Regions from separate parts of the Streptacidiphilus alkalitolerans genome, predicted to be linked through region 1. Evidence: riboswitches for the same ligand, from Rfam matches in the RefSeq annotation. Region 1 holds a riboswitch; each other region holds the start of a gene.

Evidence for each region. A riboswitch is a leader RNA that binds a small molecule or an ion and turns the genes downstream of it on or off. The one in region 1 is predicted to bind cyclic di-AMP.
Region 2: another riboswitch for cyclic di-AMP. It lies ahead of ACEZDG_RS27040 (transglycosylase family protein); the one in region 1 lies ahead of ACEZDG_RS12230 (M23 family metallopeptidase).
Region 3: another riboswitch for cyclic di-AMP. It lies ahead of ACEZDG_RS34295 (glycoside hydrolase family 16 protein); the one in region 1 lies ahead of ACEZDG_RS12230 (M23 family metallopeptidase).

Annotation. Positions count from the first base shown of each region.
Region 1 covers NZ_JBHEZX010000005.1:15,168-25,402, reverse strand. The annotation lists gene ACEZDG_RS12255 (ABC transporter substrate-binding protein) at 1-638, shown strand, start outside; gene ACEZDG_RS12250 (MarR family winged helix-turn-helix transcriptional regulator) at 723-1,259, opposite strand; gene ACEZDG_RS12245 (MFS transporter) at 1,360-2,646, shown strand; gene ACEZDG_RS12240 (undecaprenyl-diphosphate phosphatase) at 2,813-3,742, shown strand; gene ACEZDG_RS12235 (thioredoxin family protein) at 3,877-4,473, shown strand; cyclic di-AMP (ydaO/yuaA leader) riboswitch at 4,578-4,714, shown strand; gene ACEZDG_RS12230 (M23 family metallopeptidase) at 4,727-5,590, shown strand; gene ACEZDG_RS12225 (hypothetical protein) at 5,692-5,994, opposite strand; gene ACEZDG_RS12220 (hypothetical protein) at 6,029-7,693, opposite strand; gene ACEZDG_RS12215 (PrsW family intramembrane metalloprotease) at 7,824-9,590, opposite strand; gene trmB (tRNA (guanosine(46)-N7)-methyltransferase TrmB) at 9,659-10,235, opposite strand, start outside.
Region 2 covers NZ_JBHEZX010000013.1:216,712-226,946, forward strand. The annotation lists gene ACEZDG_RS27015 (NAD(P)/FAD-dependent oxidoreductase) at 1-292, opposite strand, end outside; gene ACEZDG_RS27020 (Ppx/GppA phosphatase family protein) at 541-1,473, opposite strand; gene ACEZDG_RS27025 (DUF501 domain-containing protein) at 1,476-2,039, opposite strand; gene ACEZDG_RS27030 (FtsB family cell division protein) at 2,054-2,473, opposite strand; gene eno (phosphopyruvate hydratase) at 2,576-3,865, opposite strand; gene ACEZDG_RS27040 (transglycosylase family protein) at 4,041-4,778, opposite strand; cyclic di-AMP (ydaO/yuaA leader) riboswitch at 4,782-4,933, opposite strand; gene ACEZDG_RS27045 (phosphotransferase family protein) at 5,056-6,258, opposite strand; gene ACEZDG_RS27050 (HAD family hydrolase) at 6,325-7,059, opposite strand; gene ACEZDG_RS27055 (winged helix-turn-helix domain-containing protein) at 7,087-8,025, opposite strand; gene ACEZDG_RS27060 (hypothetical protein) at 8,421-8,633, shown strand; gene ACEZDG_RS27065 (cytochrome P450 family protein) at 8,626-9,900, opposite strand; gene ACEZDG_RS27070 (SDR family oxidoreductase) at 10,024-10,235, shown strand, end outside.
Region 3 covers NZ_JBHEZX010000023.1:76,588-86,822, reverse strand. The annotation lists gene ACEZDG_RS34320 (enolase C-terminal domain-like protein) at 1-757, opposite strand, end outside; gene ACEZDG_RS34315 (fumarylacetoacetate hydrolase family protein) at 763-1,614, opposite strand; gene ACEZDG_RS34310 (FadR/GntR family transcriptional regulator) at 1,773-2,447, shown strand; gene ACEZDG_RS34305 (glycoside hydrolase family 3 N-terminal domain-containing protein) at 2,468-3,748, opposite strand; gene ACEZDG_RS34300 (FAD-dependent monooxygenase) at 3,838-5,049, opposite strand; gene ACEZDG_RS34295 (glycoside hydrolase family 16 protein) at 5,124-6,293, opposite strand; cyclic di-AMP (ydaO/yuaA leader) riboswitch at 6,297-6,472, opposite strand; gene ACEZDG_RS34290 (DinB family protein) at 6,700-7,236, shown strand; gene ACEZDG_RS34285 (Lrp/AsnC family transcriptional regulator) at 7,263-7,781, opposite strand; gene ACEZDG_RS34280 (trans-sulfuration enzyme family protein) at 7,843-9,027, shown strand; gene ACEZDG_RS34275 (VOC family protein) at 9,045-9,416, opposite strand; gene ACEZDG_RS34270 (alpha/beta hydrolase) at 9,495-10,235, opposite strand, start outside.

The DNA.
Region 1 (10,235 bases):
AGTACAACGGCGCCCTGCTGGCGTTCCTGGACCAGGCCGCGGTGCCGACCTCCACGGACGACACCGACACCCAGCTGTCCGCCAAGCTGGCCAGCAACCTGACCCTGCTCAACCCGTCCCCGGCCGAGGACAAGGACTCGCTGACGGTCAACGCGGAGACGGCGGCCAAGTACAACCTGACCGCGTCCTCGAAGATCTCCGACCTGTCGAAGATCGCCGGTGACCTGGTGCTCGGTGCGGCCCCCGAGTTCCAGACCCGCAAGGAGGGCCTGGTCGGGCTGAAGTCCGTCTACGGCCTGACCTTCAAGAGCTTCAAGGCGCTGGACGCGGGCGGCCCGCTCACCGAGGGCGCGCTGGGCAAGAACAGCATCCAGGTGGGCGACATCTTCACCACCGACAGCACCATCAGCGCCAAGAAGTGGATCACCCTGCAGGACGACAAGGGCCTCTTCGGCTACCAGAACGTGATCCCGGTGGCCCAGAAGGGCGCCCTGTCCCAGGCCGGCATCGACGCGCTCAACGCGGTCTCGGCCAAGCTGGACACGCCGACCCTGCTGGACCTGGACACCAAGATCGGCAACGGCACCGACCCGGCCGCGGCGGCCACCGCCTGGCTGCAGTCGGTCGGCCTGGGCTGACCCGTCCGGACCCGTCCGGGTCCGAAGCACGACGAAGGGCCGCCCACCGCGCGATGCGGTGGGCGGCCCTTTTTGATGTCCGGTTCAGGCGTCCAGGTCGTCGCAGCGGCCCAGGGCGTCCGGCTGGTGCTCCTCGACCCGGCGCAGCATCCGTCCGAGCTGGCCGGCGAGCACCGCGCGCTCCTCAGTGGAGGCGTCCCGCAGCAGGTCCTCCTCGAACACCGCCGCCATCCGCATCGACTCCAGCCACTTCTCCCGGCCGAGCCGGGTGAGCTCGATGTTCACCCGGACCCGGTTGCTCTCGTCCCTGGTGCGGGTGACCAGCTCCGCCGCCGCCATCCGGTCCACCCGGTGGGTCATCGCGGCCGGGGTCAGGCCGAGCCGCCTGGCGAGCTCGCCGGGGCCGAGCCGGTAGGGGCTGCCGGCCACGATCAGGGCCTTGAGCACCTCCCAGTCGGCCGAGCTGATGCCCAGCTCGTTGAGCTGCCGCCCGTAGGCGACGGTCATCCGCCGGGCGAGCCGGGACAGCGTCGAGACGATGGTCTCGACCTGCGGGTCGACCATGGGGAACTCACGCTGGTACGCCGCGACCTGTTCGTCGATCTGCAGCTCGGTACTCATACCCCTCAGTGTCTCACAATCGTTTCGCCCCGAAGACTTTAGTAGTGTACTCTTTCAAAGGAAACAGAAGACGGCAGAGGCAGTAGAGGGGCGGTGCAGCATGGCGCGCACAATTCGGCAGGTTCAGATCGGCAACGCACTCAGCGCGTTCGGCAGCGGCTTCACCGTCCCCTACATGTTCGTGTACGTGAACGAGGTGCGCGGGCTCGGCTCGATGACCGCCTGGCTGGTGTTCACCCTGTTCGCCCTCGCCGCCCTGGTCGCGCTGCCGCTGGCCGGGCGCGGGATCGACCGCTACGGGCCCCGTCCGGTGCTGGTCGCCGGGGCGGTGACCGCCTCGCTCGGGGCGCTGGCCTTCGGGCACGCCACCGGCACCGGCCACATCCTGATGTCCGCCTTCCTGTTCGGCGCGGGCGTCGCGGTGGTCCAGCCGGCCCTGGCCACGATGATCGTCCGCTGCTCCACCGCGGCGACCAGGGCGCATGCCTTCGCGCTGCAGTTCACCCTGGTCAACCTGGGGATGGGGATCGGGGCGATGATCGGCGGCCAGATCGTCGACGTCAGCCGTCCGACCAGCCTGACGCTGCTGTTCACCATCGAGGCGCTGATGTTCCTGGTACTGGCGGCGGTGACCGGCAGCGTCCGGATCCCGGCGGCGCCGACCGACGCGACCGCCTCCGCTGCCCCGGCCGCGGGCGGTCCGCGCTCGGACTTCCGCACCCTGCTCGCCGACAAGGCCATGATCCGGATCTGCGTGCTGGCCGGGCTGATCTTCTTCACCTGCTACGGCCAGTTCGAGTCCGGCGTCGCCGCCTACGCCACCGACGTGGTCGGCACCTCGCCGTCCGTGCTCGGCCTGGCGCTCGGGGTGAACACCCTGGCCATCGTGGCGCTGCAGATGATCGTCGTGCGGATCACCGCGCGCCGCCGCCGCAGCACCGCGATCGCGGCCACCGGGCTGGTCTGGCTCGGCGCCTGGACCGCGGCGGCCGTGGCCGGCCTGGTCTCCAACGGGACCGTGGCGACCGCGGCGATGCTCTCCGTCTACATGCTGTTCGGCGTCGGCGAGGCGCTGCTCGCGCCGACCCTCGGCCCGATCATCGCCGACCTGGCCCCGGCGCAGCTGCTGGGCAGCTACAACGCGGCGTTCTCGCTGGTGAAGCAGGTCGCCGTGGCGATGGGCCCGGCGGCCGGCGTGCTGCTGGTCGGGGCCGGGCTCTCGCCCGCGTACCTGCTGGTGATGGCCGGCTCGACGGTGCTGATCGTGGTGCTGGCGCTGCGGCTGCGGAAGCAGCTGACCGGCCCGCAGGACAACGCGGTGCGGCGGCAGCGGGTGGTGGCCGGTTCCAGGCCCGCGGACACGCTGGAGCCCCGGCTCGCGGCCTGACCGGCCCGGGCCGGCGGCCCGGTTCCCGGCGCCCCGGCCCGACCGGCCTGCCGGTGAACAGCGGGCGGCTGGGTGGTGAACAAGAGCCGCACGGGGGTTGAGGGACTACAACGCTGTAGTACTTTCTGACTGCCCAGCGATTCGATCCCCCTGCCGAAGGCCGCAGATGTCCGTCCTCACCTACCCAGAAGCGATCGGCGTCGGTCTGCTCCAGGGCGTCACCGAACTGTTCCCGGTCTCCAGCCTCGGCCACAGCATCCTGGTGCCGGCCCTGCTCGGCGGGCACTGGAAGGCGGACCTCAACGTCTCCGCCGCCGACTCCCCGTACCTGAACGTGCTGATCGGGCTGCACCTGGCCACCGCGCTGGCGCTGGTCGTCTACTTCTGGCGGGACTGGGTCCGGGTGATATCCGGCCTGTTCAGCTCGATCCGGCACCGGCGGATCGAGACCGTGGAGGAGAAGCTGGCCTGGCTGCTGATCGTGGCGACCATCCCGGTCGGCATCGCCGGCCTCGCGCTGGACAAGGTGTTCCGGGAGTCCCTGGGCAAGCCGATCCCGGCCGCGATCTTCCTCACCCTCAACGGTGTGGTGCTCTACGTGGCCGAGCGGCTGCGCCGCGGCGGCACCGGGCGGCGCCGGGCCGGGGACGACCCGGTCGTCCCGCTCGCCGGTGACGAGGAGGTGCACCCGGACGTGCTGTCCGACCGCCGGATCACCAAGCTCCGCTGGGGGCAGGCCCTGGTCATCGGCGCGGCCCAGATCCTGGCCCTGCTGCCCGGCATCAGCCGCTCCGGAGTGACCATCAGCACCGGGATCTTCAAGGGCATGCGGCACGAGGACTCGGCCCGCTTCGCCTTCCTGCTGGCCACCCCGGTGATCGGCGCGGCGGCCCTGCTCAAGGTGCCCTCGCTGATGGGGCACGAGGGCGACGGCATCCGCGGCCAGGTGCTGGCCGGGGCGGTGGCCGCGTTCGTGGCCGGGTACATCGCGGTGCGCTTCCTGACCAAGTACTTCGAGACCAGGACGCTGACCCCGTTCGCGATCTACTGCTTCGTCGGCGGCCTCGGCAGCCTGGCGTACCTGACCCTGGCCTGAACGCCGCGCGCAGCGCCGCCGGTGTCCCTCGTACGGGTGGTCGAGCGGCGCGTGTACCGGGAGCTGGGCGGTTCCTCTGCTCGAATGATCGTCTGAACGTTCTGAACGTACCCGGGCGAGAAGAGGCGCGGCTGATGACCGGTCGAGGGCCAACGGCCGCACTGTCCGCGGCGGTCGCCCTGACGCTGCTGCTCCTGCTCAGCGGCTGCGTCGAGGTCCGCGGCACGGCCGTGCGCGGGCAGTCCTCGGGCCGGTCCGGATCGGTCTCCAACGACTCCCTCGGCCTGGCCCGGCCCTTCCTGCCGCTGCCGGCGGTCACCCCGGCCGCCGTCCCCGACGGCTACGACCCCGGCGCCGACGCCGCGGCGGACATCGCCGCCGCCCAGGCCGCCTCGCACGCCGACGGGCGGCCGGTGCTGCTGGACTTCGGCTCGGCCTGGTGCCAGGACTGCCAGGCGCTGACCGCCCTGGTGCGGAACCCCGGCGTGCACCTGATCCTGGCCCGCAACTACCACACGGTGACGATCGACGTCGGGCACTACGACCGCAACATGGACCTGGCCGGCCGCTATGTGAGCCTGCCCGGCAGCGGCATCCCGGCGCTGGTGCTGCTCGGCGCGGACGGCACCCCGAGCCGTCCGGCGGGCGCCGAGCAGTTCGCCGACGCCAGGAGCCTCAGCTCCGACCAGGTGGCGAACCTGCTGGTGGACTGGCTGTACCCCGGGAACTGACGCTCCGTCCCCAACTGCACCCCCGGAATCTCTTGGATTCAACCGTCACTAGGATTACCTTTCTATAACGCGGGGCGAAGTTCAGCCGTTCGACGGACGGCGTCGCACTGCGATCGCCTAATCCTGTTTCTGGGAACCGGGGAACCACGTAACTCTGGGGTGAATCAGCCGAGGTCTGGCTGTAGGGGACCTTCCTCTCCGAACCCGTCAGCTAACCCGGTCGGCGAGAGGGAAGGAAAGGAGTACGCCGAACGTGGCGTCGCACCAGCCCACTTGGGCACCCGTACAGTCCACGGCCGTCCTCGGGTTCGCGGCCATGGCCGCCGTCGGAGCCACCGGCTTCGCCGCGGTGCCCGCACAGGCGGTGGACAGCTCCGCGAGGGGCGGCACCCTGCTGCTGGCCCAGGAGCACGACCAGGACGAGTCCGTCGCGGCACCCGCGACCGACCCCGGTCTCGCGCTCACCGAGCGGATCCAGACCCAGGCGGTCCAGCAGCGGGCCACCGCCGAGGACGCCGCGCGGCGCCAGGCGGCGCAGCTGGCGGCGGCCAAGCACGCCAGGGCGCAGCAGATCGCGGCGGAGGACCAGGCCCGTGCGGCGGCCGACCAGGCGGCCCGGACCCGGGCGGCTCAGGAGCAGTTGTGGGCGCAGCAGGCGCAGGCCGAGCGGGCCCACGCCGAAGCGGCGGCGGCAGCGCAGGCGGTCGGGCCGCGGCTCGGCACCCTGGTGGCCCCCGTCGCCGGTTCGGTCCCCGGGGCGGGCTTCGGCCAGTCCGACTCCTTCTGGGCGCATCTGCACACCGGTCAGGACTTCGCCGCCCCCACCGGCACCCCGGTGGTGGCGATCGGCGACGGCAGCATCACCTCGGCGGGTTGGGCCGGCGCGTACGGCTACCGGGTGGTGCAGACCCTGGCCGACGGCACCGAGCTCTGGTACTGCCACCTCTCCGCGATCGGCGCGGGCGCGGGCGCGGTGACGGCGGGTCAGCCGATCGGCCGGGTCGGCGCGACCGGCAGCAACGTCACCGCTCCGCACCTGCACCTGGAGGTGCGGCCGACCGGCGGCGAGCCGGTCGACCCCTCGACCTGGCTGGCCGGGCACGGCCTCGCCCTCTGAGGCCGGTTCGCGATTGGGCCGACTGAGGGTCGGCCGCCCCCCTGAACACCGAGGGTCCCGCTGACACCCCCCCGACAGCGGGACCTTCGGTATGTCCGGGCTCAGCCCCGGCGGTCGACCGCCGCCCAGGAGGCCAGCGCCACCCCGGAGGACACCACGGCCACCGAGGGCCAGGCGCCCAGCTTCTTCGCCAGCGGGTGCGAGCCCGCGAACGCCGCCGCGTACAGGCCGGTCAGCGCGACCGCTGTGGCCGGTCCCGCGGCCCGCTTCCACTGGGTCGCCGCCACCGCGCCCGCCCCGAGCAGGGCGAGGCCGCCGAGTTCGCGCCGCTTCGTCGCCCGGGCGATGCCGAAGCCGCCGACCAGGCCGCCGGCCGCGACCAGGGAGGAGGGGATCCGTGCCATGGAAGTGTGTCCTTGTCTCAGTCGGTACTGGGTCTCAGTTGGTTCTGGTGTTGTGCAGGTGCAGGCCGATGTAGCCGATGTAGATCCGCCCGGTTCCCGAGCAGTCGTCGTGGTAGTGCAGCCGCGGCGCGGTGCCGCCGCCCCCTATCCGCAGGTGGGCGCCCATGAAGACCTTGCCGGCCGGGTTCACCTCGACCGGGACCGGCAGCTCGCGCTCGCCCTTCCACTTGCCGTTGGTGCGCACCGTCCGGGACTCGTCGCGGATCACCTTGCGGGGCGGGAAGACATGGCAGTCGGCGGGGGTGTTCTCGCACCATCTGCGGAAGTCGCCGCCCGACTCGCCGTGCACCGCGGCCTCGGCGTAGTCCTGCAGCGCCAGCAGGGCGTCCCAGGCCATCCTTACCCAGGTGGGGTGGTCGGTCTGGTCGTCCAGCTCCTTGGCGAGGCGGTGGTCGCCGGTGAAGGCCAGCAGCGGGAACTCGTCCAGCCGCTCGACCAGTTCGGCGAAGGAGACCGGGTCGACCCGCAGGCTGTCCGGCAGCGTCCGCGGCGCGGCGTCGCCGTCGGCCTCGGCCAGGCGTCCGCGCAGCGAGCGGACCTGGGTCCTGGCCTCGCGCAGCTCGCTGTACTGCTCGTCGTACTCGGCCGCGAGCTGGGACTCGCGCTCCTCCGCGGCCCGCAGCCAGCGGCGTACCTCCTGCAGCTCCTCGGCGCGGGCGCGCTCCTCGTGGACCTCCTCCTCGTGGTGGTCCACCAGCAGCGACCCCGGCTGGACGCCGTCGATCTCGGGGCTGCTCTCGATCGGCCCGCTGGTCCGGCCGCCCGCGCGCAGCGGCGGCAGCCCGGCCAGCGCGTCCGGCAGCGGGGACTGCACCGCGAGCCGGCGCGGCAGCCAGGCCAGCAGGCCGCTGGCGCGGCGCAGGTCGGCGTCCAGGGTGTGCCGGCCCATCACCCGGTGCCGCTGGGCCTCCGGGGCCCAGGCCGGGTCAAGGCCGGGCAGGTAGGTGCGGACCGCGCCGCCGTACACCCGGTGGTGCTCCAGGGCCCGGTTGAAGTCGCGCTCGGCGCCGGGCGCCAGCGCGTACAGGACGGCCAGCCCGGCGCAGCCGCGCAGCAGCGGGTCGACGGTCTCGGCGAGCCAGTCGTCGAAGTCGGTGCGGGGCGGGGTGCTGGCGACCACGATCGGCATCCGCCGGTCCGGGTCGCAGAGCTCGTCCAGCACCTCGTCCACGTCACCGCGTTCGATCACCGTGGGCAGGCCGTGCAGCCTGGCCGCGCCCGGATGCTCGCCCTCGGTGGCGGAGAGCACGTCCAGCAGGCCCCTGGCCAGGGTCGGCACCGGGGCCTTGGTCGCCGAGGAGCCGCGGACCGGCAGTTGCTCGGCGTCGAGTCTGATCCAGGTGGCGCCGGTCGGCGGGGTGCTTACGGTCAGTGAGGTCTGCCAGATTCCCTGGGGCGTGAACTCGCGTAGTCGCCAGCGCGCGACCGACTCCTTGGCGCCGGTCGCGCCGCGGATCCGCTCCTTGAGGGCGCAGTCGAGCACGGCCTGCGGACCGACCCGGTGCCGACCGTCCTCGGCGCCCGGGTCGTCGTAGTGCTGCGCCTTCAGCCAGTGTCTGACCTGCTGCCCCGCGAGGGTGACCGTGTCCCGGTGGCTGTGTCCACTGGCCACGGCCATGCGATAGATGCCGTCTGTCATCCGCTGGCCTCCTGACGCGTCTCGGCGTCACTGCACGTTGCGTGCGGGTGTTAAGAGGGACAACGTGGAGAGGACCTCCGATGGTTCCGGTGCGATCAGCTGGAGGCGTGAGCAGGGGTGGTGCGCGCCGTTATTCTGCGCCGTCCGACCCGGTCCGCGCGGTGGTGTCGGCGGGTTCCGGGTGTTGCGGTTGCTGCGGGAGGGGCTGCTGGGGCTGCGGCTGGGCGGGGCGGTACTGCTGCGGCAGCGGCTGCAGCGGCTGCGGGCCCGGGTAGGCCGGCGGGCGGAACCCCGGCTGCGGCTGGGCCGGCAGGTACGGCGCGGGGGCCTGCGGCTGCGGCGCGGGGTAGCCGGTGGTCCGGTAGCCGGTGGGACGCGCGTACGGGCCCGGCTGGGCGTACGGCGCGGGCTGCGCGTACGCCCCGGGCTGGGCGTACGGGCCCGGCTGCGGGTACGGGCCGGGGGCCTGGCCGTACGGGCCCGGTGCGGCCGGGTACCTGCCGGGGCCGTAGCCCGGGCGCGGGCCCTGTGGGTAGCCGTAGCCGTACGGCCGCCGCGGCTGCGGGTGCTTGCGGTACCACTCCTGCGCGCCGACCCGGACGAACACCTCGGCGACCCGCTCGCGCCGCTCCCACAGGTGGTGCAGCAGCTCCTGCTCGCGCTCGGTGAAGTCCGCCCCGGCCAGCCCGCGCTCGGCCCGCTGCCGCAGGAACGCCAGCGAGGTGGCGAAGCTCAGGTACTCGCCCATGGTGCGGGCCCCGTCCTTGCCCTGCACGAACCGGGCCAGCTCCTTGGACTGCCGCCGGGTCCGCACCGTCGACAGCACCAGCGGCACCTGCGGCGCGAGCCAGCCCGCCGCCACGTACACCGGCAGCTGGCGCTCCACCACCAGCAGCTCGCTCCGCCGGGACCACACCACCAGCCAGACCATCAGGCCGAACACCGGCACCATGAAGAGGAAGTACACACCGAGGAAGCCGAGCCCGCCCAGCGCGGAGGAGCCGTTCCAGGTGCCGTGCATGAACATGGCGCAGACCCAGCCGCCGATCGGCGCCAGCACCATCAGCCAGCGCCTGCGGGTCATCGCCGCGACGCCGAAGCCCACCCCGGTCATCCCGGTGAACAGCGGGTGCGCGAAGGGCGACATCACCTCGCGCAGGATGAAGGTCACCACGGTCAGCGCGAAGCCGTGGCCGTCGCGCTCGCCCTCGGTCACCGAGCGGCCGATGTACAGGATGTTCTCGGTGAAGGCGAAGCCGGTCGCGGTGAAGCCCGCGTAGACCATGCCGTCGACGATGCCGCTGAAGTCGCGGCGGCGGAACAGGAAGAGGAGGAGGATCGCGGAGCCCTTCGCGGACTCCTCGATCAGCGGGGCGACCACGCTGGCGCCGACGGTCTCGCCGCTGCCGATCTGGTGCTCGATCAGCAGCGAGGTCGCCCAGGTGTTGGCCAGCAGCGCCACCAGCGTGGCGGCGAAGGCGCCCCAGGCGAAGCAGAACAGCAGGTTGCGCAGCGGCTTGGGCTCGATCCGGTCCAGCCAGTAGAACGCCCCCAGCACCAGCGGCACCGGCAGCACCGCGAGCGAGATCCCGATCAGCAGCCCCGAGGTCCCGGTCTGCCGCTGCACCAGCGCCAGGATCGCCACCCCGCACAGCGCGAGCAGCACGATCAGGGCGGTCAGCCGCAGGACCTTGCTCTCCAGCGGATTGCGGCGCGGCTTGTAGCGGAGCCGCCGGGGCAGCTGGAACTGCGGCCCCTCCTCCTCGGCCCGGGGCACGGGCAGGTCGGCCATGTCCTCCACGCCCGCTGTCTCCGTGCGGGTGCGGTCGAGGACGGCCGGGTCGTCGGCCGGGACATTGGCCGAGGCATTGGCCGGGTCGGGCTGCGGGCTGCTCACCGTACGACCATAGCGGGGGCTCCGAGCCGCTTGTAAGCGGTTTGAGCAGCGGGGTCGTCCGAGGATTCTCAGCGGCGGCGGAACAGGAGGTCGTGCACGACGTGTCCCTTGTCGATGCCCTGCCGTTCGAACTTGGTCACCGGACGCCAGTCCGGGCGCGGGGCGTAGCCGCCGTCCTGGTCCGGGTGCAGGTTCTCCAGCTCCGGCGAGGCGCTCAGGACCTCGAGCATCTGCTCGGCGTAGGGCTCCCAGTCGGTCGCGCAGTGGACCGTCGCGCCGGGGCGCAGCCGGGACAGCGCGAGCGCCAGGAACTCCGGCTGGATCAGCCGGCGCTTGTGGTGCCGGGCCTTCGGCCACGGGTCGGGGAAGTAGATCCGCAGGCCGGCCAGCGAGGCCGGGGCCAGCTGGTCCCGCAGCAGGACGACTGCGTCGCCCTCGGCGAGACGGACGTTGGCCAGGCCGTCCGACTCGATCCGGCGCAGCAGGTTGCCGTGGCCGGGGGTGTGCACGTCCACGGCGAGGATCCCGGTGGACGGGTCGGCGGCGGCCATCGTCGCGGTGGCGTCACCCATCCCGAAGCCGATCTCGAGGATGACGGGGAGGGGGGCGGCGGGGTCGCCGAAGAAGGTGTCGAGGTCGAGCAGC
Region 2 (10,235 bases), on a different contig from region 1:
CGGCCGGGTGGATGGTGGCCACCTTGCGCGCCTGGTCCACGGAGGTGACGTGGCCCGTGAGGACCTCCGCGGTCTTCAGGATGCTGCGCAGGGGGGCGACGAGGTTGCGAGGCGCGACGTTGCCGGCCGCCGCCTCGGGGAGGAAGGGCAGATAGGTCATGTACGACCGCGGGTCGACGACCGTGACGGTCGCCTCCCCATAGCGCATCTTCTTGAGGATGCGCATCGCGGCATACAGGCCGACGTATCCACCGCCGACGATAAGAATGCGAGGACGCTCCGTGGTGCTCATATCCGAAAGTATCCAGCACCCTGGGGACCACATGTAGCGGGCCTACTCGCCAGGCACTGGACAGCCCCTGCTACACTGCGCGCCCACGTGTCGCCCCCGGCCCACGCCCGCCCCTCGACGGGCATAACCGCAGCTCGCCGCCGCACCCGTGGCACCGCGCCAGGAGCCGGACAGGGCAGCCGGTCCCGAAATCCGGACGAACCCTCCACAAGGACGGCAGAAGATCCGGGAACCTCACGTGAAGAAATTCACAAACTTTCCGAACGGCGGTCCCGCGCGGCGCTCCAGGCGATGCCGTCGAGGATGTCGTGCTCGCTCACGACCAGCTCCTGGGCACCGCTGCGCTCCATGATCGCAAGCAGCACCAGGGCCCCCGCGCCGATCACGTCCACCCGTCCTGGGTGCATCACCGGGATGGCCGCGCGCTCTTCCGCGGTGCTGCCGAGCAGCAGCTCGGTGACCTCGCGGACCCGGGCCAGCGGGATCCTGGAGTGGTGGATCGCCACCGGGTCGTAGGCGGGCAGCTCCAGCGCGACGGCCGCCACGGTGGTGACCGTGCCGGCCAGGCCGACCAGGGTGGCCGCGGTGGTCAGCGGGACCGTCTCCGCGGCCAGGTCCAGCGCCTCCTTGATGTCGGCGCGCATGGAGAGGGTGTCCTCGCCGTGACGCTCCGTCAACCGGACGCAGCCGATGTCCACCGAGCGCGCCGCCTCGACCCGGTCCGCGCCGAGGACGAACTCGGTGGAGCCGCCGCCGAGGTCGAACACCAGGTAGGGAGGAGTCAGGCCGTCGGCCGCGCCCAGCTCCTTGGTGGCCCCGGTGAAGGACAGTTGGGCCTCCTCGTCGCCGCTGATCACCTCGGGCTCGACGCCCAGGATCTCGCGGACCCCGGCCGTGAACTCGTCCCGGTTCTCGGCGTCCCGGGAGGCGCTGGTGGCGACGAAGCGGACGTGCTCCGCGCCGCCGTGCCCGGCGATGACGGCGGCGTACTCGCGGCAGGCGGCGAAGGTGCGCTCCAGCGCCTCGGGCGCGAGCCGCCCGGTCCGGTCCACGCCCTGGCCGAGCCGGACGATGGTCATCCGCCGGTCCAGGTCGTGCAGTTCACCGGTCTCCGGGTCGAGGTCGGCGACCAGGAGGCGGATCGAGTTGGTGCCGCAGTCGATCGCGGCGACGCGCTGCAGGCTCACTGGTCGTCGTCCTTGTCCTCGTCGATGTCGGTGTCGGCGGTGGCGGTGGCTTCGGTGCCCGCGCAGACGCAGGGGCCCTTGCGCCACCACTCCGGCAGCTTCGCCAGGGCCTCGTCGCCCAGCGGGTTCACCCCGGGCCCCGCGGCCAGCGAGTGGCCCACCAGGACGTGCAGGCACTTCACCCGGTCCGGCATGCCGCCGGCGCTGGGGAAGCCCTCCAGCACCTCGATGGCGTCCCGCTTGGCGATGTAGTCCTCGTGGGCGCGCCGGTACCCGGCGGCCAGCTCGGGATCCTCGGCGAGCCGCGCCGTCTGCTCCTTCATCAGCCCGTCGGCCTCCAGCGTGCCGATCGCGGACGCGGCCCGCGGGCAGGTCAGGTAGTACAGCGTCGGGAACGGCGAGCCGTCCTCCAGTCGCGGCGAGGTCTCCACCACGTCGGGGAGGCCGCAGGGACAGCGGTGGGCGACGGCCCGCAGGCCGCGCGGCATCCGGCCGAGCTGGGCCGCGATGGCGGCCTTGTCGGCGTCGGACACGCCGGAGGCCGAGTTGTGCGAGGTCATGTCCTGGGCTTTCTTCAGTGCGTGGGGGCGGCGTCCGAGGCGTCCAGCGACTCGAACAGGTTGTCGTACCAGGGCTGGCTCGCCGCGCCTGCCTGGGCCTGGCCCTTCGACTGCGCCGAGGCGGAGGCGGAGACGCTCGGGCTGGGGTCCACCGAGGTGAACGGGGTCTCGCCGGGGAAGCCGTAGTGCAGCCGCTCGCGGGCCTGGGCCGTCACATACGCCGGGTCCTGCCAGCGGGCCCGCTCCCGGCGCAGCTCGTCCACCTGGGCCTGGGCCTGCTCCGCCGCGGCGCGCTGCTGGGCGATCTGGGCCCGCTGGGCGATGAACTGCCGGGTGGGGTACGCCAGCGCGGCGATCAGCGAGCAGAGCACCAGCGCGAGCACCGCGGCGCGGCCGGTGAAGCGCGGCCTGCGACTGCCGCTTGCCTTGCTCACGTACTCGCCTCCCGTTGATGTGCCGGGTCGGATGTGCCGGTGCCCCGCCGCCCCACCCTAGAGGGTGTTCGCAGCGGGGCACCGGTGCAGCACGACGCGTCGTCAGTCGGCGGCGGGCTGGAAGCGCGGGAACGCGCCGCGGCCGGCGTACTCGGCGGCCTCGTCGAGGATCTCCTCGATGCGCAGCAGCTGGTTGTACTTGGCCACGCGCTCGGAGCGGGCCGGGGCGCCGGTCTTGATCTGGCCGCAGTTGGTGGCCACGGCGAGGTCGGCGATGGTGACGTCCTCGGTCTCACCGGAACGGTGCGACATCATGCAGCGGAAGCCGTTGCGCTGGGCCAGCTCGACCGCGTCCAGGGTCTCGGTCAGCGAGCCGATCTGGTTGACCTTCACCAGCAGCGCGTTGGCCGCGCCCTCCTTGATGCCGCGGGCGAGGCGGACCGGGTTGGTGACGAACAGGTCGTCACCGACGATCTGCACCTTGTCGCCCAGCTTGGCGGTGAGCGCCTTCCAGCCCTCCCAGTCGTCCTCGAACAGCGGGTCCTCGATGGAGACCAGCGGGTACGCGGCGACCAGCTCGGCGTAGTAGTCGGTGAGCTCGGCGGCGGAGACCGACTTGCCCTCGAACTCGTACGCGCCGTCCTTGTAGAACTCGGACGCGGCGACGTCCAGCGCCAGCGCGACGTCCTTGCCGGGGGTGTAGCCGGCCTTCTTGATGGCCTCGACGATGAGGTCGAGCGCCTCGCGGTTGCTGTCCAGGTTCGGGGCGAAGCCGCCCTCGTCGCCCAGGCCGGTGGAGAGGCCGCGCTCCTTCAGCACACCCTTCAGGGTGTGGTAGACCTCGACGCCCCAGCGGACGGCCTCGGTGAAGGAGGCCGCGCCGATCGGAGCGATCATGAACTCCTGGATGTCGACGTTGGAGTCCGCGTGCGAGCCGCCGTTGAGGATGTTCATCATCGGGACCGGCAGGACGTGCGCGTTCGGGCCGCCCAGGTAGCGGAACAGCGGCAGGTCGCTGGCCTCGGAGGCGGCGTGCGCCACCGCGAGCGAGACACCGAGGATGGCGTTGGCGCCGAGCGAGGACTTGTCCGGGGTCGCGTCCAGGTCGAGCATGGCCTGGTCGATCAGGCGCTGCTCGGTCGCGTCGTAGCCGATCAGCTCCGGGCCGATCTGCTCGATCACGGCGAGGACGGCCTTCTCGACGCCCTTGCCGAAGTAACGGGACTTGTCACCGTCACGCAGCTCGAGGGCCTCGAAGGCACCGGTCGAGGCGCCGGACGGAACGGCGGCACGCCCGGTGCTGCCGTCGTCGAGGCCGACCTCGACCTCGACCGTGGGGTTCCCTCGTGAGTCGAGGATCTCCCGGGCTACGACGACGTCGATGGACGGCACAGGCATCTCCTTGGGGAGGCGGTGAACTTCTCACGCGCGGGGTGCTTACCCCAAGAGCCTAGCCGCAGCGGGCGGCCGGGCCGCGCGCACCTCGCGGCTGTCTCACCTGACGGAGCCCCTACTCACCAGTAGTTCACCCGGCGAGCAGGGGCCGCGGTCCGAGACCGGATTCAGGTCAGCCGACTTCGAGCCGCTGACCCGGGAAGATCAGGTCCGGGTTGGCGCCGACGGTGGTCCTGTTCTCCCGGTACAGCGCCGTCCAGCCGCCGCTGAGGTGCGCGGAGGCGGCGATGCCGGACAGGGTGTCGCCCGGCTTGACCGTGTAGTCGCCGTGGCCGATCTTGTGCGTGGCCGCCGCCTGCCGCACCGCGGGTGCGGGCGCGGCGTGCTTCGGCGCGGAGGCGGTCTTCTTCTTCGCGGTGTGCGCGGTGGTCGTGCTGCTGCCGCTGCTGTGCTTCGGCTTGGCCGTGGCCGCGGCCGTCGGCTTGCTGGACGACGTGGTGTCGACGGACGCCGGCGCGCCGCCCTGGGACAGTCCCGCCCTCGGCCCGCAGACCGGCCAGGCGCCGGGGCCCTGCGAGGCCAGCACCTTCTCGGCGATGGTGATCTGCTGGCCCTTGCTGGCCTGGTCGGCGGTGGACGCGTACGAGGTGCCGCCGTAGCCGGCCCAGGTGGAGGCGGAGAACTGCAGTCCGCCGTAGTAGCCGTTGCCGGTGTTGATGGACCAGTCGCCCCCGCTCTCGCAACTGGCGACCTTGTCCCAGGTGGACACGGACGCGGCGGAGGCGCTGGTCGCGCCTATCAGCGGCAGTGCTATCCCGGCGGTGCCGAGGCCCGCGGTCGCCACGATCCGGGCGGTATTGCTGGTACGCGGCTTGCGATGGCGGCCGGCGACAGCAGTGGTGAAGAGCATGGCAGCTTCCCTCTCCGACGCCTGCGAGGTGAGCTGTCGGGTTCGGGCCGGTAGGTAGCCCGGACGCTGATGCGTCTTCACCCCAAGCCGCGGCCTTGTGAGCTGCGGCGACTTACCTGGGTCCCCCGCTCCTGCCCAACTGACGAGTGTGGGTTCCGCCCCCCGGTTGGACAGGACTCGGCGTCCCGCGAGGCGGTCGCCCGCGCGTGCGGACGTTCCCGGCAGGCTAGACACAGGCACTCCATGACCACAAGTCCCTCCGGTCGCTGAAGGCCGGTCAGCGGGCCCGGCGTTCCAGTGAACGCTCGAACCAGCGGGAGTGGTGCCATTTGAGCAGCGGTCCCCGGATCCCCTCCGCGTCCGGAACCTCCGCCAGGCCGAGCGGACCCGCCGCCGCCAGCAGCGCGGCCCGGGTACGGGACACGGCCCGGTCCAGCGCCGGCTCCTCCGCCAGCGCGCCGAGACTGAGCGCCGCGCGGATCACATCGGGGTAGACGGACTGCGCCCGCTCGTACGCCAGATAGATCGGCAGGTCGTGGGCGAGGCCGGCGGTATGGGCGGGGGACACCTCGCCGACCGCCCGCCGCCAGGCGTCGACCACCTGCGCCTCCTGCCAGGCGGGGTAGCGCATCCGGCGCAGGTGCGTGCTGAGATCGAGCAGTGGATCACCGAAGGCCGCCAGCTCCCAGTCCACGAACCGCAACTGGTCGTGCTCGTCGACGATGATGTTCCGCCGGTGGACATCGGTGTGCAGCAGCGCGAACGGCCGACTCACCAGCGGCGGCAGACCGCGTCCGAAGCCGGCCATGGCATCGTCCGGCACCCCCAACGCGCTGAACAGCTCGCCGAACTCCTTCTGGTTGCCCTCGCAGAGCTCCTCCTGGGCGAACGCCACCAGGCTCCGCAGGAATCCGGTGGAGTCCCCGTTGTCCGGACACCCCTTGGGCAGGCGCGGGAGGTCCTTCTCCCCGAAGCGCACAAGACGGCCGAAGAACCGGGCGATCTGCTCCACATAGTGCTCAGGGACGGCTTCGCCGTCGGGACAGCCCTGCGCCAACTCCGCACCGTTGACGTAGAGGTGCACGGACGCGCCGTCCTCACTGCTGTGCAGCACCTCCGGCCCGTCGATCTCGCGCTGGTCCGTCGGATCGTCCCGCACCGCGGCCAGCTGCCGGAGCAGCACGGCCTCGTCCGGCCAGAACCGCCGAACCAGCTCCGGCTTCCGGCGCCTGACCCGCACCAGGAGGGTGGTGTCGGCATCGAGTCCGAGCGGTCGCGCCTGCTGTTCGGTCAGGTGCACACGGTAGTTGTCGTTGTGGAAACCGCCTGTGGAGACGACCCGGAAGCGCACGGAGTCGACCAGCTGCTGATATGCGGCAGCTACCGGCTGGGCGGATTCACTCGTCCTGTTGATGGCGACTCCCGAGGCATGTGGACGACCGTTTCTCCCCTGCGCGGCTCCGACCAGGTTTGAAAACACACTAGTGGGGAAACGCCGGGCGGTGACACATGGTCACGGTTCCTTTATCCGAAAAAGTCGCCTCTCTCAGAAACTCCTACCCCGCAGCAAGTCATGCAGGCTTTCGACCAGATGGTCGACTCCGGAGGCGCGCAGCAGATCTATTTTTCGGCGATTGGGGGCATAGCCGACAAACTGAATGCCCAACTCCGCCGCTGTGGCCGCCTTGAAGTCGGACGCCGAGTCGCCGATCATCAGAATCCGGCTCTCTGCCGTGCAGCCCAGACCCGCCAGCGCGAGGCGCACGCAGGACGGATGCGGCTTCATGAGGTACGGCTCGGGGGCTCGCCCGTAGACATGACGTCCGAATGCCTCTCTGAATCCGTCTCCGGACCGCCCCGCCAGAAAGTCATGGATGGCTTCGGCGGAGTTGTTGCTGGTAATGGCCAGGCCGCAGCCGAGCCGCCGGAGTTCGTCGACCAGAGCCGCCGCGCCCGCGGTGACCGCGGCGGACTTGGCGGCGATCCGCTCCTCCGCGACGAGTGCGCGCTGGGCGATGTCGACAAGTCGCGACGCCTGCTCGTCGGAGAGCAGGAGGCAACGGGTCAGAACGCCGTGCAACTCGGCCACGATGCGATGGGGGTCGGTGGCATCGGGGAACTCCGTCCCCGCGAGCTCCACCTCGGCCCTGATCTTCTCAAGCAGGGTGGCGGCTATTCCAGGGGCCCCGTGCCCGGCGAAGAGGTCCACCAAGGGACCGTCGAAGTCGAACAGCACATGGGTCGCGCCTTGGAACAGCTCGGAAGCAGGGCCGGGAGTCACCTCACGAGTGTCCGCGCAACTCCGGCTTCAGGCCAGTGCGTCCCCGCCGCCGGCGCCGTCCGGCGCCGAATCATCCGGCGAGGCGTCCCACTGGGAGTCGAACCACTGCTGGGCCAGGGGCACGGCGGCCGGCAGCTGCGGGATGAGGAGAGCGTCGACTCCCATCAGGTCGTGGATGGGCAGGTGCTCGACCGCACCACTGTCGTCCGATGCCGGAACATCCACCGTGTTCCGCTGGATCTCGTACCAACTCATCAACGCCACAGTCCTGTTGATGATGTACAGCTTCACCTGCGGGGTCATCCGCACGGTGCGCACCTGAAGGTCGGCCTTCTCGATCAGCTGACGGCCGGCAGCGTCGCGCAGGGAGACCCTGAGGTCTCCGACGAGTCGGGCAGTCAACTCCCGGAGCCGGTCCAACGGGCGCTCGTCGGCCGGGTCCTCGATCGATCGCGGCAGGGCGAGGTGAGTGCCCATCGCCGGCAGGAGCAGCCGAATGGTGAGCGACGCGGGTTGGCTGCCGCTGTCGGCGAGACGCAGTTCGAAGAGACGCTCCTTGAGGACCATGGAGAGGGTCTCCGCCGTGAAGCCGAAGAAGTCGATGGTGACGTCCTTCTCCTTGAACGCCCCCTTCAGGTAGTCGCCCAGACCCTTGAAGGCCGGTTTCAGCCTGTCGGCTCTTTCGGCCACAGGGCCGCCCCCCTCCACGGCATCGGCCCCAACCGCCGTCAGCTCCGCCACGAAGGTCCCCCGGCCCTGGACCGAGTGGACGAGCCCCTCCTCCTGCAGCCACTTCAGTGCCCGCTGCACCGTGTCGCGGGAGACATTGAGCTGCTTCACCAGCTCGTTCTGCGACGGCAGTCTGGCCTTGGGGCCCAGGCGTGCGATCTCCTCGCGAAGCCTGTCGTAGACATGCTGAAGCTTCTGCGGTGACGAGCGCGGCGCACTGTTCACAACTGCCTCCATGACCTCCCCTTCGAGCCTACAACTTTCGGACATGACTGGTCAGTCCTGGGACAATTGATTACTTACCAGCTGGCGAACCAGTCAACCGGAGAACTCGGCCTCTCGGGCAGCCACCGCTTCGGGCGTACAACTTCCAGTCAGGTATCGGCTGGGCTTGATGAGTTGGGGATGAAGTCGTTTATGGATCATTCATGTTCGGCATCTACTTGACAGGACATTGCAGCCAAGTGGGCCAGCCACCAGAGAAGTTGACTGGATCTTGACTGATCCGGGGATCCGCGTGACGGCCATGACGATGATGCCTTGCTTCCACGTATCCCAATCCTCCCGCATCCCACGAGTTGCGCCACGGCATGACGACGGCCGCCAGTTCCACCAACAGGGGAGACAGGACCATGGAAGTTTCGGAGTTCATCCAGTACGCGCTCGGTTTCCTGGTCCAGGGGTCTCCCGGGGTGGACCTGGTCGCGGTGGCGCTGGGGGCGCTGCTGCTGATGGGCGGCAAGGGGAAGTCGTTCGGGCTGCTGGTGCTGGCGATCGGTCTTGTGCTGGTCTTCGGGGGGCATCTGGTGATCCACATCACCGTCCCCGGCGGTCCGGCTAGCTGAAGTTGACTGGTAGTTGACGGAGCCCTCGCATGATCAGGCCGCCGCGCCAGCGCAGGTCGGCCGGCTCGGCGGCGAGGGTGAGGTCGGGAAGGCGGCGGAGCAGGGCCGCGAGCGCGTACTGGGCTTCGAGCCGGGCCAGCGGGGCACCGATGCAGTAGTGGATGCCGTGGCCGAAGCCCAGGTGCGGGTTGTCGCGGCGGGTGAGGTCGAGCAGGTCCGGCCGGTCGAAGCGGGACGGGTCGCGGTCGGCGGCGGCCAGGACGACCAGGACCGGATCGCCGGTGTTGATCTCCTGGTCGCCGAGGGTCAGCGGGGTGGTGGCGTAGCGCCAGGTGGCGAGCTCCACCGGGCCGTCGTAGCGCAGCAGTTCCTCCACCGCGGTGGCGAGCAGGGCGGTCTCGCCGCGGGCCAGCGAGGACTGCAGCCGGGCGCGCTGCTCGGGGTGGGTGAGCAGGGCGTAGAGGCCGTTGCCGATCAGGTTGACCGTGGTCTCGAATCCGGCAAAGAGGAGGATGAAGGCCATCGCGGCGGCCTCGTTCTCGGTGAGGTGCTCGCCGTGGTCACTGGCCCGGATCAGCTCCGAGATCAGGTCGTCGCCGAGGTCGGCGCGCTTGCGGTGGATGAGCTCGGCGAGGTAGCCGCGGATCTTCTTGACGGCCCGGCCGACGCCGCCGCGCGGCACCCCCGGCTGTCCCGGCTTCTGGTGCCGCAGCATCATCCCGGCCCAGTCGCGGAAGTCGTCCTGGTCCTCGGCCGGGACGCCGAGCAGGTCGCAGATCGCGTAGATGGGGAGCGGGAAGGCGAACTCATGGATGAGGTCCGCCGACCCGTTCGCGGCGAAGCCGTCGATCAGGCGGTCGGTGATCTCACGCACCCGGGGCTCGAAGGTGGCGACCGTGCGCGGGGTGAACGCCTTGGAGACCAGGCGGCGCAGCCGGGTGTGGTCCGGCGGATCGATGTTGAGCAGGTGGGTCATCAGGTCGGCGTCGCGCTCCCCCGGGATGCCGGTGCGGCCGCTGCTCCGTCCGTGGTTGACCGGGTTCTTGCTCAGCCGGGTGTCGGCGAGCGCCTGCCGGGCGTCCGGGTAGCGGGTCACCAGCCAGGCTTCGACACCGCTGGGCAACGTGGTCCGGTGCACCGGCGCGTGCTCGCGCAGCCAGGCGTAGGCCGGGTACGGGTCCGCGGCGAACTCCCAGCTGAAGAGTTCCGGGGCGGGCCCGGAAAGCGGTTCGACGGCCGGTTCGAGGGGGGCAGGCGGTTTGTGCACTCCTTGACGGTAACGGGCGGTTGGCTTGCATCGCGGACGGGCACTGTTGCCGTGGCAGGTTCGGTGCTTACGATCACCGGCAGTGCGCGGGCCGGTGCGGAGGCCCGCCGGGAGGAGCGGGACATGCAGATACGCGGATCCGTCGTGGTGGTGACCGGCGCGGCCGGGGGTATCGGGGCGGCGCTGGCGCGGCGGTTCGCTGCCGACGGAGCACGCGGGCTGCTGCTCGCCGACCTCGACGGCGGCCGGGTCGAGGACCTGGCGCTGGAACTCGACCGTGAGGGTTGTCACACCGTGGGCGTCGGCAGCGACGTGACCCGGGAGAGCGACGTACG
Region 3 (10,235 bases), on a different contig from region 1:
CGATGCGTACGGCGGGTCCGACCGCCGCGCGGGCGGCCCGGCAGCGGCGGATGTCGTCGGCCAGGTCCGCGCCGACCTTCAGCTTGATCTGGGTGAAGCCGTCGGCCAGGGCCGCCCGGGCCAGCCGGGTCAGCTTCCGGTCGGAGTAGCCCAGCCAGCCGGGCGAGGTGGTGTAGGCGGGGTAGCCGCGGCGCAGCAGCTCCCGCTCGCGCTCGGCGCGTCCGGCCCGGCCGCGGCGGAGCAGCTCCAGCGCCTGGTCCGGGCTGAGCGCGTCGGCGATGTAGCGGAAGTCGACCTGGGAGACCAGCCACTCGGGCTCGGCATCGGCGAGGAACCTCCACAGCGGTTTGCCCGCGCGCTTGGCGGCCAGGTCCCAGACGGCGTTGACCACGGCGCCGACGGCCATGTGCATCACGCCCTTCTCGGGGCCGAGCCAGCGCAGCTGGCTGTCGCCGACCAGGTCGCGGTTCAGGCTGGCCGGGTCGGCGCAGAGCTCGGTGACGGACCGTCCGACCACATGGGCCCGCAGCGCGTTGATCGCGGCGACCTGGACCTCGTTGCCGCGGCCGATGGTGAAGCTGAAGCCGTGGCCCTCCAGGCCGTCGCCGGCGTCGGTGCGCAGCACCAGGTAGGCGGCGGAGTAGTCCGGGTCCGGGTTCATGGCGTCGGAGCCGTCCAGGTCCCGCGAGGTGGGGAAGCGGACGTCGTAGGTCTCGACGGCGGTGATCCTGCCGGTCCTGCCTGGCGTGCCGGGCATGCCGTTCATGCGGGTTCGAAGGTCTGCCGCTGGGTGCCCAGGCCGTCGATGGACAGCTCCACCACGTCCCCGGAGCGCAGGTAGGGGTTGCCGGGCAGGCCGAGGGCGACCCCGGCCGGGGTGCCGGTGTTGACCACGTCGCCGGGCTCCAGGACCAGGTACTGGCTCAGGTACCAGATCAGGTGGGCCACCTCGAAGACCATGTTTTTGGTGTTGCCGTCCTGGCGCTGGACGCCGTTGACGGACAGCCGCAGGCCCAGCTGCTGCGGGTCGTCGGCCTGGTCCGGGGTGACCAGCCAGGGGCCGAGCGGGTTGAAGGTCTCGCAGGACTTGCCCAGGTCCCACTGGCCGGAGTACTCCAGCTGGAACTCGCGCTCGGAGACGTCGTTGCTGACCGCGTAGCCCGCGATGGTGTCCAGCGCGGCGGCGGGGGAGTCCAGGTAGCGGGCCCGCCGGCCGATCACCACCGCGAGCTCCACCTCCCAGTCGGTCTTCACCGAGTTGCGCGGGATCAGCACCCGGTCGTGCGGGCCGACCACGGTGCCCGGGTCCTTCATGAAGACCACCGGCCGGGGCGGGATGGCGGCGCCGGTCTCCTCGGCGTGGTCGCGGTAGTTCAGGCCGATGCAGACGACCTTGCCGGGCCGGGCGACCGGGGCGCCGATCCGCAGCCCGTCCGGGTCGAGCAGCGGCAGGGCGCCGTGCGCCAGCGCGGCGCGGGCGCGCTCGGGGCCGCCCGAGGACAGGAAGGCCCCGTCGATGTCGGAGGTGATCCCCGACAGGTCGCGGAGCCGGTCCTGGTCGTCCAGGAGAGCGGGGCGCTCGGCACCTACCGGGCCTACGCGTAGCAGACGCATCCTACAAACCTCCGATGAATGGGGGGAGTGATGTGGACTTTAGGCGCGCCAGTATCAATCTCGCAAGCGCCCACCAGGGTCGGGCTATCATTCATCTGATGACTGTCACGGGTGGTGCATCATGCTCGGGATGACGAGGATCTGCGAAGGGAACGGCCGTGGCGCTGACGGACGAGGCGATCGACCGGATCAAGGCCATGCTGGTCTCCGGCGAGCTGCAGCCGGGCGAACGCCTGCCCAAGGAGGAGGTGCTCGCGGTCCAGCTCGGCCTGTCCCGCAGTTCGCTGCGTGAGGCGGTACGGGCGCTGACCGCGATGCGGATCCTGGTGGCCAAGCAGGGCGACGGCACCTATGTCTCCAGCCTGGAGCCGCATCTGCTGCTGGAGAGCCTCTCCTTCGTGGCGGACGTCTCCCAGGGCGAGGCGGCGATGCAGCTGCTGCAGATCCGGCGGCTGGTCGAGCCGCAGGCCACCGCGGTCGCTGCGGCCCGGATCAGCGACGCCGAGGTGGCCTCGCTGCGCGAGGTCCTGGCCGCGAGCATCGCCGCCGACAATCTGGACGAGTTCATCCGGCTGGACTGCGAACTGCACCGCAGGATCGCGCTGGTGGTCGGCAACCCGGTGCTGTCGCTGCTGCTGGAGATCCTCTCCACGCAGACCCAGCGGGTCCGGCTGCTGCGCGGCACCCGGGTCGGGCCGGCGATCGAGGACGTGCACCGCGAGCACACCGCCATCGTGGACGCCCTGGCCGCCCGCGACCCGCAGTTGGCCGCCGCCGCGGCGACCGTCCACGTCGCCGCCGTCGAACGCTGGCTGGCGGTCGACGGCGACTAGCGCGCAGCGGGTTGTTGGGCTCAGTGCGGGCAGGTCAGCAGCCCCGCGGCGAGCTTGGCGGTCAGCACCCGCCGCACGCTGGCGTCCACGCCCTTGCGGAACGCCGGGTCGCGGTTCACCTCGGCCAGCACCGCCGCGGTCATCGCGCCGACCGTGGCGGGGTCGACCGTCAGCACCAGGTCGCCGCCCGCCGCCAGGAAGCCGGTGGCCCGCTGCCCGGCCGGGACCGACCGCACCGAGGCGGCGTTGCCCAGGTCGTCGGAGACCACCACGCCCTGGAACCCGATCGTGCCGCGCAGCAGCCCGCGCACCACGGTCGGCGAGAAGACCGCCGGGTGGCGCGGGTCGATCCTGGTGTAGGTGGCCAGGGCCACCATGACGAACTGCGCGCCCGCCTGGATCCCGGAGCGGTACGGCAGCACGAAGTCGCCGTCAGGACCGGTCACGTTGTCGACCACGTTCGCCGCGAAGTCGGTGTTGCCCTGGACATGGCCCAGGCTGGGGAAGTGCTTCAGGGTGCTGAGCACGCCGCTCTGCCGCAGGCCGCGCACAAAGGCCGAGGACTGCCGGGCGACCGTGCCCGGGGTGCTGCCGAACCCGCGGGCGAGTCTGCCGATCGGCTCATTGACCGAGGTCTCCTCGGCCGGCACCACGTCGACCACCGGTGCCAGGTCCAACTGGACCCCGGCCTGGGCCAGTTGGCGCCCCCAGGTGGCGGCGCGCCCCTGCAGCAGCGCGGTCGGCCAGCCGCCCTGCTCGGCGGCGCTCGGCATGGCGGAGAAGCCCGGGCCGCCCAGCACCTGGATCTGGCCGCCCTCCTGGTCCACGCCGACCAGCAGGCCGACCCTGCTGCCCGCGACGGTGGGCGCGAGCGCCTGCACCCGGTCCGTCCCGGCCCGTACCGCGCGGGAGCCGGCCTCGGTGTGCCCCATCAGGATGACCGAGCCGACCTGGCCCTGGCGCAGCACCTGCAGCTGCGCGGCGGTCGGCCCGGTGCTGCTGACCGCCGACATGAACAGCTGGCCGACCCGCTGCGCGGTGCTCATCCCGGCCAGCGTCCGCTCGACGCAGGCACTGGCCGCGCTGCGGGTCTGCGCGCCGGTCGGGGACGCGGTGGGCGACGTGGACGTGGGCGACGTGGAAGCGGGTGATGCGGAAGCGCTGTGCGGCGCGGTCGGGGTGGGCGACGCGGAGGCCGGGGAGCCGCCGCCGTCCCCGCAGGCGGCGGCGGCCATGGCCACTCCCAGCAGCAGGACCAGCAGCGGCAGTTTCAGGCCTGCGGTACGGGCAGCGGCCGGCATGGATGCTCCAAGCGGGTGGGATCGCGGTGGAATCGTCGTCCGCCGCCGGCCATCGGCGGAGAACTGCAGCGTACGGGGACGGGGCGGGCTCAGGGGGTGCCCGGCCGACGGCCGGCCAGGGTCCGCACCACCTTGGGCCCCGCCCACTTCCGCAGCTTCCGCAGCGGGGTGAACTCCTCGGCGGCCTGGTTGACCCAGTAGTACATCTGCGGCGGAACGTAGGGCAGCAGCGGTGAGTGCCGCTGGCCGAGCAGCGAGAACAGCTGAGGGGGCTTCAGGTGCATGTAGCGGGGGATGTTCTCGTACCACTGGGCGCTGTAGCGGGCCGCGCTCTGGGTGGAGAGGATGGCGAACTTCCGCTCCGCCTCGTAGGCGGCCAGCGCGGCCGGGAGCGCGGGGTGCCGCCGCACCGCCCCGGCCAGGCTGACGGCGTCCTCCAGGGCCAGTGTGGTGCCGGCGCCGACGGAGTAGTGGGTGGTGTGGGCGGCGTCGCCGATCAGCACGATGCCGTCGTGGTGCCAGCTGGCGTTGGTCAGCGTCCGGAAGCTGAGCCAGGAGGCGCTTCCGCCGCCGTCCGGCCTGCTGATCAGCGGGTGGCCGTCCAGCTGCCGGGCGAAGATCCGCTCCAGCAGCGCCATGGTCCCGCTCTCGTCCAGCCGGTCGAAGCCCAGCCCGGCCCAGGTCTCCGGGGAGCACTCCACGATGCAGGTGCTGCGGTCGCTGCTGAAGCGGTAGCCGTAGAACCAGATCCAGCCGTGCTCCGACTCGGCGAAGGCGAAGGTGAAGGATTCGAAGGCCCTGCTGGTGCCCAGCCAGATGAACTTGTTCCGGCCGGTCGCGACCTCGGTCCCGAAGCGGTCCGGGTACTGCTGCCGGAGCCGGCTGTGCAGGCCGTCGCCGGCCACGACCAGCTCCGCGTCCGGGAGCTGGCCGCGGTCGGTGATCTCCCGGCCGAACTCGACCCGGACGCCCAGGTCGGTCGCCCGCTCGACCAGGATGTCGAGCAGGCGCTGCCGGCCGATGCCGAAGCCCTCGTCGCTGGGGTGCGTCGTGGACTGCTCCCGGACGTGCGCCACGCCGTCGGTCCAGCGCACCGAGTTCTCGCTGATCGCCCGCGCGGTCGCGGGATCGCCGTCCCGCAGCCGGTCGAGCAGATCGCCCCAGTAGGTCACGCCCCACCCGTAGGTGGACCCGGCCGGGTTCCGTTCGAGGACGGTGATGTCGTGGCCCGGGTCGGACCGCTTCATCAGGATCGAGAAGTACAGGCTGGCGGGCCCGCCACCAGCGCAGACGATGCGCATGTCTTTCCCATGGTTCAGTAGCTCGGTGTAGTCGAACGATTTCACACCGTAGCAGCTGAGCGGTGGGGGAAGGCTCAGCGGTAGACCCGCAGATAGTCGGCGGCGAAGGTGATCGGGGCGGTCCCGGAGGGGCCGGGGTGGTACTGGCCGGCGCTGACCGACAGGCTCAGGTTCAGGTAGGCCGACCAGTCGGCGCCGACGCCGGTGCCGTCCGAGTAGACCTTGGTGCCGTTGACGTACCAGTCCACCGACTTCGCGCCGTAGTACGTGCCGATGGTCACCCAGTCGCCGGGGCCGACGGCCTTGGCGTCGGTGTAGTAGTCGTGCGCGGCGTTGACGTGGTTGGTCAGTTCCAGCAGGTTGGGGTTGTCGGGGTGGTACTCGAAGGAGTCGATCTCCCCGTTGCCGTTCTTCCAGGTCCACAGTGCGGGCCAGGCGCCGGAACCGGTCGGCAGCTGGACCCGGGCCTCGGCGTAGTCGCCGGTCCTGACCTGGAAGCCCTCGGTCGAGCCCTCGGTGGTGAGCTGGCCGGTGGTCCACGCCTGCTTGCCGTTCTCCAGGGTGTGCGCGGAGGGGGCGGCGGTGAAGGTGGCGACGCCGTTGGCGACCTGGACCGCGTTCGGGTCGAGCCAGTCGAGCTTGTTGTCGTTGGGGTTGTGGTTCCCGTACTGGAACGCGCTGCTGGTGCTGCCGACCCAGCGCGAGCCCCAGGCGATCGGGCTGTTGAACTCGTCCGACCAGGCCAGCGAGGTGCCGGGGACGGGCGAGGCCGGCGGGGCCGAGGACGGCGCGCTGGGTGTGGGCGTCGGGGTCGGTGTGCTGGGGCCGGTGGCCGCGGCGGGAGCCACCGTCAGCGTGCGGGTGGGCAGGTTGTGCCAGCCGCCCCTGCTGTCCTGCCAGAAGCCGAACTCGGTGTAGCTGCCGGCCGGCAGCGTCCGGCTGCCGGTGGTCAGGGAGACCGCGCCCGGGCAGATCCGGACGTTGCTCCGGGAGCCGGGGAAGTCGAGGTTGGCGCCGGACGCGTCGCGGACGCCCACGCCGAGCGTCCTGGCCGTGAAGCAGGAGCTGGAGTGGACCGTGAGCGAGGCCGTGGCGGCGACGCCGGCGGTCATCGAGCTGGGGGTGAGCCGGTCCTGACTGACGCTGGTGGCGGCCTGGGCCGGGACGGCGACCAGCGGGACGGCGGCCACGGCGGCGGCACCGGCTATCGCGGCGAAGCGCGCGGGGGTGATCCAAGGAGACATGGCAGGGTTCCTCGTCACGCCTGCGAGGTGAGCTGTCGGGTTCGGACTGAGGTAGCCCGGCCGCCCGGTGGGAGCGGCTTCACCCCGAGCCGAGACCCGCACGCCCGTTCGGGCGCGGACTCGGCAACTGACCTGGTTCCCCCGCTCCTGTCCGTACTGGAGCTCGGTGTCCCGCCGACGAGTGGACAGGACTCGGCGTCCCGGCGGCAGGCTCCGCCCACGGCGGAACCTGCAGGCTAGACATGCTTACGGGAATCGAACAACGGAATGTGCGCGGACTCACAGCGAGGGAGCAGGACCGCGCGCCACGGCCGATTAGGAGCGAAACAGACCTATTTCCTGGCTAGCGTGAGCACCACGCGATCGACCGCACGGGTCGGGCGCAGCGAGGAGGAAGGTGGTCCCCATGCCCACGCTGGTAGCCGCAGAGACCGATGAGCGCGACGCCCTGCTGCAGTTCGTGGAGGCCCAGCGCGGTGCGCTGCGGCGGGCGTTGGCGGGTCTGACCGAGGCCGAGGCCGCAGCCGCTCCGACGGTCAGCGCGCTGTCGGTGGCCGGGCTGGTGAAGCACTGCGCGGAGATGGAGAGCAGCTGGGTCAGGTGCACCCTGGCCGGGCGCCCCACCCTGCTGAAGCGGGACGAGTCGAACTGGGGCGACTCCTTCCGGCTGGTGGAGGGCGAGACCGTGGACGACGTGCTGGCCTTCTCCGACGCGGTGGCCGCCGAGACGACCGAGATCATCACCGCCCTGCCCGACCTGGACCTGACCGTCCCGCTGCCGGAGGCCCCCTGGTTCCCCGCGGATTCGCGGCGCTCGGCCCGCTGGATCCTGCTGCACCTGGTGGAGGAGACCGCCCGCCACGCCGGCCACGCCGACATCCTCCGCGAGTCCCTCGACGGAGCCACCGCCTTCGGTCTGATCGCCGCCGGGGCGAGGAAGTAGGCCCCCGGGGCCGCCGGACCTGGGCTTCAGCGCCCGGTGCTCCCGTTGTTCCCGGCGGTCCCGGCGGTCCCGGTGGCTCCGGGTGGGAGCAGTGGGCCGCCGGGCCAGTGCTGGAAGACGAGGTTGGTGAGCACCCGGACCACCTCGTCGCGCACGGTCAGCTGGTCCAGCACCAGCCGCTGCAGGCCCTGGCTGGTGTCGGTGGCCACATGGGCCAGGAAGTCGTCGGGCCCGGTGAGGTGGTAGACCGCGCGCACCTCGGGCTGGGCCAGCAGGTGGTCGACGAACGGCTCGACCAGCGGGCGGCGGTGCGGGCGGACCTGGATGTACAGGAACGCCTCCAGCGGGCGGCCGAGCTTGGCGGCGTCGACCTGGATCCGCTGCCCGGTGATCACTCCGGAGGTGCGCAGCCGCGCCACCCGGTCCAGACAGGTCGACGCGGCGACGCCGACCACGGCGGCGAGGTCCTTGTTGCTGATCCGGGCATCGTTCTGCATCACCCGCAGGATCTCAAGATCAACCGTATCCAGTTCGATGTTTCCCATGGAGCCAGAATAATAATCGAAAGCGTTGTGGCGCCACTGAACATTGCTCGAACCTATGGGCATGAAACCCGCTGACATCCGTACCCGGGCCGTCCACGCCGGCCGTGAGGACCTGGCCGATCTCGGCGTCCATGCCGCGCCGATCGACCTGTCCACCACCTACCCCTCCCGGGACAGCAGGGCCGAGGCGCTGCGCCTCGACGGCTTCGGCTCGGGGGAGTGGGACGGCGGACTGCCGGTCTACGGCCGCGTCTCCAATCCGACCGTCGAACGCTTTGAACGCGCTCTGGCCGATCTGGAGGGACTGCCCGCGGCGGTCTCCTTCGCCAGCGGGATGGCCGCGATCAGCGCCGCGCTGCTGGCCGTGCTCAGCGGCGGACGGCGGCACGTGGTGGCCATCCGCCCGCTCTACGGGACCACCGACCACCTGCTCGGCTCCGGGCTGCTGGGCACGGAGGTCAGCTGGGCCGACCCGGAAGGCGTCCGCCGGGCGCTGCGCCCCGACACCGGCCTGGTCTTCGTGGAGACCCCCGCCAACCCCACCTTGGCCGAGGTCGACCTGGCCGATATCGCCGCCCAGGCCGGGGACGTGCCGCTGCTGGTCGACAACACCTTCGCCACCCCGGTGCTGCAGCAGCCCGCCCGCCAGGGCGCCGCCATGGTGCTGCACAGCGCCACCAAGTTCCTCGGCGGCCACGGCGACGTGATGGGCGGCGTGATCGCCTGCGGGGACGAGCAGGCCGCCCTGCTGCGCCGGATCCGCTTCGCCACCGGCGGGGTGCTGCACCCGCTGGCCGGCTACCTGCTGCTGCGCGGCCTGTCCACGCTGCCGCTGCGGATCGGCGCGGCCAGTGCCACCGCCGCCGTCCTGGCCGACCGGCTGCGCGAGCACCCGGGCGTGCGGGCGGTGCACTACCCGGGCCACCAGCAGGGCCGCCCTTCCGACCAGATGGCGTCCGGCGGCGCGCTGGTCGCGTTCGAGGTCGACGGGGATCCGCACCGGGTCATCTCCGCGGTGCGGCTGATCACCCCGGCGGTCAGCCTGGGCAGCGTCGACACGCTGATCCAGCACCCCGCCTCGATCAGCCACCAGATCGTGGACCCCGAGCAGCGCAGGGCCTGCGGGATCAGCGACCGGCTCCTGCGCCTGTCCGTCGGCCTGGAGGCACCGGACGACCTCTGGAGCGATCTCGACCAGGCGCTCGATCAGGCGCTCGACCAGGCCGGGAACGCCGCCGCCGGGTAGGTCCGGTCCGGCTCGGGTCAGCTGCGGGTGGCGAGGCAGAACGGGTGGCCGGCCGGGTCGAGCATCACCAGCAGGCCCAGGGCCCGGTCCTTCGGCTGGTGCTCGGGCGTGGTGGCCCCGTAGGCCTGCAACTGCTTCTCGGCCGCCTCCAGGTCGTCCACGAAGAAGTCCATGTGGACCCGCAACGGCACTTTCGACGAGGGCCAGGTCGGCGGCCGGTAGCCGTCGACTCTGCGGAAGACCCAGGTCGTTCCCGACATGGTGACCCAGGCCGAGTCGTCGTCGCTGTGGGTGATCTCGCCGCCGGACGCGTCCCGGTAGAACGCGGCCACCCGCGCCGGGTCCTGGCAGTCGATGACGATGCAGGCGAGTGCGATGACAGGGGCCACGGTTCGCTCCGAGGTCAGTGGGCGGGGGTCAGGGTTCGGGGTCGCTCCCGCTCCAGCATGGCAACCGCTGAACCGACGTCAGTGCTGGAAGAGCATCTCGGGGTAAGTAGGTGAGGTTCCGTCAAGAATCGGGTCGTGGCCGCCGCGCAGCCAGCGGTCGAAGAAGGCCGCGACATAGGTCTCCTCCAGGCTGACGGCCCGCGCCGGACGGATGGTGCCGACGTCGTCGGTGACGGTGCTCGGAGGCAGGACCGTCGGGCCCAGCGCCCGCGCCAGTTGCGGGACCAGGCTCTCGGCATCGGTGTAGGAGACATGGCGCGAGCCGGCCATGGTCACGTCCCGCACCCAGCCCCGCTCGTGGTCGTAGAAGGCACGCCAGGACGGGTCGGAGGCGAGGCTCTCGCCGTCCGCGCTCTGACTGCCCATCAGCAGGAACGGCCGGTCGATCCCGTTCGCGGCCGAGGACATCAGCGGTGCGCCGGGGGTGGGCTCGCCCGCGTACTCCAGGATGCCGTCCAGGTCGATCCCGGCCTTGATCCGGCGGTCCTGGTACATCGCCTGCGCGGCGGTCGAGCCGCCCGCGGACTGGCCGTACATGCCGACCCGGCCCAGGTCCAGCGACCCGGCCAGTCCGGCCGGCAGGGCGGCGCCGGCCGGGGCGTGTCCTGCGGCGATCCGGCCGAGCGCGTCCAGCACCGAGGTCGCGTCGTCGGCGCGCACGGACACCACCTTCCGCAGCAGGTCGCCGACGGTGCCGTCCTGCTGCGCCTGGGCGAACAACTGCGGCAGCACGCTCGTCTCGACCCGCCCGCCGGGGAA